2 regions of the Halomonas sp. TP35 genome follow, and region 2 is predicted to be linked to the other one. Evidence: predicted binding sites of a transcription regulator. Region 2 holds the regulator's gene; the other holds the start of a gene.
The links. Region 2 encodes LexA, which represses DNA repair genes until DNA is damaged. Its sites were predicted from a motif close to TACTGTNTANNTANACAGTA; they were not measured.
Positions count from the first base shown of each region.

Region 1: a site for LexA is predicted at 1,484-1,503, ahead of recN (DNA repair protein RecN). Genes of this name have one in related genera too.

Region 1 is NZ_JBQSUZ010000020.1:51,989-55,410, reverse strand. It holds gene recN (DNA repair protein RecN) at 1-1,436, opposite strand, end outside; gene grpE (nucleotide exchange factor GrpE) at 1,660-2,289, shown strand; gene dnaK (molecular chaperone DnaK) at 2,419-3,422, shown strand, end outside.
Region 2 is NZ_JBQSUZ010000017.1:31,368-34,789, reverse strand. It holds gene nagZ (beta-N-acetylhexosaminidase) at 1-198, opposite strand, end outside; gene ACT3RU_RS15555 (L,D-transpeptidase) at 276-803, opposite strand; gene ACT3RU_RS15550 (TetR/AcrR family transcriptional regulator) at 781-1,458, opposite strand; gene lexA (transcriptional repressor LexA) at 1,723-2,400, shown strand; gene purU (formyltetrahydrofolate deformylase) at 2,508-3,362, opposite strand.

The DNA.
Region 1 (3,422 bases), on a different contig from region 2:
CCTAACTTGCGCAATAACTGGCCGACAATTTCCGCCGTGGCGCCTGAAATACCCACATCCACCTCGTCAAACACCAGGCTTGGGATCGTCGAATGCGAGGCGGCCACCACCTGAATCGCCAGGCTGATACGCGAAAGCTCACCCCCGGAGGCAACTTTGGCGAGCGGGCGAGCAGGCTGGCCTGGGTTAGCGCTGATTAAAAACTGTACGCTATCCAATCCTTCAGGCGTGGGTGTTTCACGCGAAGCAACGGCCACTTCAAAACGTGCCTTCCCCATGGCCAGAAAGGCCAACTGCTGCTGAACTTCTTTACCCAGCCGTAGGGCAGCTTTTTGACGGGTATCGCTGATTTTCTTGGCTCCGCTGCGGTAGCGCTCACGGTACTCGGCGACCTGTCCACTCAGTGCTTCAAGGTCCTCATCGCTGGCTTCAAGCTGAGCCACTTCACGTTGAAGGGTGCTATGCAGGGCACAAATTTCTTCAGGTGCGACGTGATGCTTGCGCGCAATGCGGTGTATGTCAGTCAAGCGTTCTTCCACCCACATCAGGCGCTCTGGGTCGAGCTCGGTGCTGCTGGCAAAGTGCTGCAACTCGCTTGCGGCCTCTTCCACCTGAATGCGCGCATCGCTGAGCATGGCGAGCGTATTAGCAAGCGTGCCCTTATCGCTGCCCGGCAGGGCGCTTAAGTGTGCATAAGCTTGATTAAGAAGCGACAGCGCGCCGCCTTCATCGCTGGCGCAGCAGTCGGCAGCCAACTGGGTTTCACGCAGCGTCTCTTCGGCATGCGCAAGGGTCAGTTGCTCTTCTTCAAGCGTCTGTAGTTCGCCTTCACCCAGGCCAAGCTGGTCCAGCTCTTCAACCTGGTAGCGCAGCAGTTGGCGCTTGGCTTCTACTTCACTACCTTCTTCACTGAGCTTTTTAAGCCGTCGTCGCGCATTGCGCCATTCGTGGAAGGTTTCTGCCAGTTGCTGGCGAGCCTCCCGTAGCCCGGCATAATCATCCAGCAGGGCCAGGTGCACCTCTTCACGCATTAACGCTTGATGAGCATGCTGGCCATGAATTTGAATGAGCTGCTCGCCAAGCGATTTTAAGTCCGTGATGGTCGCTGGTTGGCCGTTAATCCACGCTTTTGAACGCCCACTGGCGGTCACTACACGGCGCAGCAGGCATTCGTCGGTGGGGAGCTCGCGGGCTGTGAGCCACTCGACGGCGGCGGGCAGGTGTTGAATGTCGAAACGCGCTGATAGATCGGTGCGCTCGCAGCCGTGGCGTACGCTGCCAGCATCGGCACGCTCACCAAGGCACAGGCCCAGCGCGCCTAGAAGAATGGATTTGCCTGCACCTGTTTCCCCCGTGATGGCCGTCATGCCGTGGGTTAGGTCAAGCTCAAGGCGGTCGACAATCGCGTAATCTTGAATCGCTAGCTGAGTAAGCATGATGCCTCCTGAGGCGGTGCGACACAGAAGCTGGATACTTATCCAATAAATGTTGTTTTATACAGTAGTCGATAACTGACTTCAATGCTCCTCTTGAGATGGCTTTTATGGCCCCCATATAGCCTCTATACGTGTTTAGGGCTGTTTTAAAACTGATTTATTGATTATTTTTTATGAGCAGTGTTGGGCAGATAAAGCCCGAACCCCTTTTGAGGAGCATGGCATGGCAAAAGAACCGCAAACTCCATTAGATGACGAACTCGCTCGCCAAGAGCGGGAAGCCGATATGAGGGACCAGGAGTCTGAAGAGCGCTTGATTGATGGGGAGCTGGAAGGCCTGATTAACGACGAAGCGCCGCTTGAAGGCAGCTTCGCCGACCCCGAGGCCGACGTACTAGCCGCTCAGGTAAATGAGCTGGAGCAAAACCTGGCAGAAGCCAAGGACCAGGCGTTGCGCGCTGCCGCTGAAGCTCAGAATGTTCGCCGCCGTGCCGAGCAGGAAGCGGACAAGGCACGTAAGTTTGCCTTGGAAAAATTTGTAAAAGAGCTGCTGCCTGTGGTGGATAGCCTGGAAAAAGCGCTTGAATCCATGCAGGACGGCGCCTCTGAGGCGCACCGCGAGGGCGTTTCCATGACGCTCAATATGCAGCTGGGGGTGCTCAATAAATTTGGTGTTGAAAGCATTGAGCCCCAAGGCGAGCCCTTTGACCCCCAAGTGCACGAAGCCATGGCGATGGTGCCGAACCCCGAGCTTGAACCCAATACCGTAATGGAAGTGATGCAGAAAGGTTACCTGCTCAATGGGCGTTTGGTTCGCCCAGCGATGGTTGTGGTCAGTCAGAAGGCAAATTAAGCCGATTAGTGACGCAAAGTGTAAAAAAACCCTTGAAAAGTCACTGGCGGCCCCCAGATAAAGGCCAACCACGCGGGAAATCCCGCACACGTTTTAAGTATTGATACAACTGAATTCGAGGTTTTTGCTATGGGACGCATTATTGGTATTGACCTGGGTACTACCAACTCTTGTGTGGCAGTACTTGATGGCGACAGTGCTAAAGTTATCGAAAATGCTGAAGGTGGCCGTACCACGCCTTCGATCATCGCTTACACCGATGACGGCGAAACCCTGGTAGGCCAGGCAGCCAAGCGCCAAGCCGTTACCAACCCGGAAAACACGCTTTACGCCATCAAGCGTCTGATCGGCCGTCGCTTTAAAGACGACGTTGTTCAAAAAGACATCAAGATGGTGCCCTACAAGATCGCTGAAGCTGACAACGGCGATGCGTGGGTAGAAGTAAAAGGTAAAAAAATGGCGCCGCCGCAAGTAAGTGCGGAAGTGCTGAAGAAAATGAAGAAAACCGCCGAAGATTACCTCGGCGAAGCGGTAACGGAAGCGGTCATCACCGTACCGGCTTACTTCAACGACAGCCAGCGTCAGGCCACTAAGGATGCAGGCCGCATCGCGGGGCTGGACGTTAAGCGTATTATCAACGAGCCGACCGCAGCAGCACTCGCCTACGGTATGGACAAGTCACGCGGTGACAAAACCATCGCCGTTTATGACTTGGGTGGCGGTACGTTCGATATCTCGATCATCGAAATTGCCGACGTTGAAGGCGAAACCCAGTTTGAAGTACTCGCCACCAACGGCGACACCTTCCTGGGCGGCGAAGATTTTGACTTGGCGCTGATCAACTACCTGGTTGACCAGTTCAAGTCTGACAGCGGTATTGATCTGTCGGGTGACAACCTGGCCATGCAGCGTCTGAAAGAAGCCGCTGAAAAAGCCAAAATTGAACTTTCAAGCGCCCAGCAGACCGACGTTAACCTGCCCTATATCACGGCTGACAACACTGGCCCGAAACACCTTAACGTTAAGGTGACTCGTGCCAAGCTGGAATCGCTGGTAGAAGAGCTGGTTCAGCGTTCACTTGAGCCCTGCAAAATGGCGCTGAAAGATGCGGGTCTGTCTGCGTCTGAAATCGA
Region 2 (3,422 bases):
TTGGTCAACCGCCAATAAAAGATCGCCCCGTATGCGCCTTATATCGCTACACAGCTTGCGCACCTGGTAGGCGTCTTCCACATTACGGGCAAACAAAATCACGCCACCGACAGCGGGTTCAAGCAGCAAGCGCTTTTCAGCATTGGATAATTCAGGCCCTTCCAGGTCGAGCATGACCGGGCCAATAGGTTGAGTCATTAGCAGGGATCCAACAAAAGGGCCGATGATTTTAGACGATCAACGCACAGAGTCAAAAAAGCCTCTGCATAAGGCCACTACGGACGGCTGCCATGTAGCCAAACAGGCGTTCCAGGCACGGCGCGCTCAAAGATATAAAGCAGGTCCTCATTGCGCATACGAACACAGCCATGTGAAGCAGGTTTGCCCATCGGTTGGTCGGGCGGCGTTCCGTGTACATAAATATAGCGGCGCTGAGAGTCGACGGAACCTGCGCGGTTAAATCCTCGCTCTAACCCACAAAGCCATAAAATTCGCGTCAAAATCCAGTCACGTGTCGGATGAGCGTCGGCCAAGTCACTTGAGAAAATTTCACCGGTAAAACGCCTGCCTCTAAATACGGCATTGACCGGCTGTTCGTGGCCAATTGCCGCGCGAACATAGTGCCAGCCATGCGGTGTTTGGCCGCTTCCATCTTGCTGGCCAACGCCAGCGCGTCCAGTAGAGATAGCGCACTCAAAGCCTGGTGTTTGACCCTGCCACCAGCGCAGGATTTGTGCGCTGGTATCAATTTCGATCCAGCCGTCTTTTTTAGGTGGCAACTCAGCTAACAGGGGCGTTCGCATGCTGCGCTCCTTCAACCTCTTGCGGCAGTGGAGCATTCATGGCGGCAACGACCACAGGACGCAGGCGCCGCACTAAATCACGCACAGTCACCTGCTCCTGATAGTCCTTGGAGGCGATATCACGTAGCGCATCCAGCCCTGACAAGGTGAATATGACCGTACCCAACATAAAGTGCAGCCGCCAAAAACGCTCGGCATCGGGTAAATCAGGGGTCGCCTTACGCACAAGCCCGGTAAAACGGGTAAACACATCCCCATATTGCTCTTGAATATGGCGCCGTAAATGCCCTTGCGCTTGACTATAGGCTAACCCCAATAAGCGCATAAAGACTTTCAAACTATTGCGTTCAGCAGGCACCGCTAGCACCGTGGTGGCCATTGTTTCAAGCAGCTCTTCCAGGGGGATGGGGCTATCGACATAGCGGGCTTCAAGCTCATCGAGCGCACCATGAAAACGCTGAGTAAACGGGTCTAGATAGCGTGAGAATACGGCTTGGATGAGGGCTTTCTTGGAACCAAAATGATAATTAACGGCCGCCAGGTTTACCCGCGCTTTACTGGTGATGTTACGCAGTGACGTTTCAGCAAAGCCACGCTCTGCAAACAGCACCTCAGCGGTATCCAGGATGCGCGACACCGTGTCAGATTGTGCCATTATGGCCTCCGAAGAAACGAGTGTTTAAAACATGACAGAATAGTAAGTCATATCTTAATCAGGCTCAATCACCCTTATTAGCCGATTTTTTATTTGGTTACCCTGCGCATTAGCGTTAATTCAAACGTCTTACCGGTGACAGTCAGTGTTTTAACAAGCTGCTTTTTTAACCATGTACTGGATAGAGCAACATACTGTATACTTAAACACATACTGATCAAGCAGACAGATACCGACTGTCTTTTATTGTTTATGGAGTTTGGTATGTCGCGGCCACTCACAGCACGTCAGCAACATGTTTTTGATTTTATAGTAAAAACCATGGGTGAATTCGGCTACCCTCCCACCCGCGCCGAAATTGCCAAGGCCTTGGGCTTTAAGTCCCCCAATGCCGCTGAAGAGCATTTACGTGCTCTTGAGCGTAAAGGCGTGATCCGGATTATTCGCAATACGTCGCGGGGAATTCGCCTCCCCAACCAGGAAGCGCAGGACGTTAGCGAATTACCCGCCACCGCTGCGGCCAACAACAATGATCTTCCGCCGATGGGCTTGCCGGTTATTGGTGAAGTTGCCGCTGGCAGCCCGATCCTTGCAGCGGAGCATATTGACCGTTACTGCCCGCTACCCGCGGAATATTTCACCCCTAAAGCCGACTATCTCCTGCGGGTACGCGGTTTATCCATGAAGGATGTGGGTATCCTGGAAGGCGATTTACTAGCGGTGCACCGCACTGATCGTGTACGTGACGGGCAAATCGTCGTTGCGCGGCTGGAAGATGAAGTAACCGTAAAACGCTTTCAACGCCAAGGGCATCAGGTAATGTTGATTGCAGAAAACGCTGATTTTGCACCGATTGAAATCGACCTGCGAACCCAATCACTGGATATTGAAGGCGTAGGTGTAGGCGTCATCCGTGGCGGTAATGGCCAAGCGCTGGGCTAATAATCCGTTTGCGTAAAATCGGATTTTAAAAGCATCAAGGGGGTGGCCCTTTTCATGACCACCCCCTTGTTTTGTTACTGATTCAGCTTCAACAGTTTTTAAAACGCTTAGCTAAAGACCACCGTCTTATTGCCGTGGATCAAAACGCGGTCCTCCAGATGCCAGCGCAGGCCTCGCGCCAGTACGGCTTTTTCTACATCGCGTCCAAAGCGAACCAGGTCGGTTGGCGTATGGCAATGACTCACGCGATGAATATCCTGCTCAATAATCGGCCCTGCATCCAACTCCTCCGTCACGTAGTGACACGTCGCGCCAATCAGTTTTACACCGCGCTCATAGGCCTGATGATACGGTTTGGCACCGGCAAATGAAGGCAAGAAGCTGTGGTGAATATTAATCACCTGCCCAGCATAGCGCTCACACAACGACGGGGGCAGAATCTGCATGTAGCGCGCCAATACAATACAGTCCGCTCGCGCGTTATCGATAAGCTCCTGCACCTGAGCAAACGACGCTTCCTTATTATTCGGGTCCACCGGCACATGGTGATAAGGAATTCTGTACCACTCAGCGATTGAACGCATGTCTTCGTGATTAGAAATCACACCGGCTATGTCGCAATCCAGCTCACCTGCCTGCCAACGGTAAAGCAAATCCACCAGGCAGTGAGACTCACGAGAGACCATGAGTATGACTCGCCGACGCTTTTGGGTATCCATCAGCGCCCACTGCATGGAAAACTCTTGAGCAATTGGCTCAAAGGCGCTGCGTAATGTTTCAACGGACATGCCAAGCGAATCGGCCAATATCTCATAACGCATAAAAAAGCGGCCTGTTTGCAAGTCAGAATGCTGACTGGCTTCAGTGATAGAGCCGCCTTGTTGAGCAATAAAACCAGACACACGGGCAACAATACCCACCTGATCGGGGCAGGAAACGACTAAACGATAATAATGAGACATGTGAAGTACTCTTGACGAACTACGAAATACGAGTGACTTAGCGTAATGGCGCAGCAAATA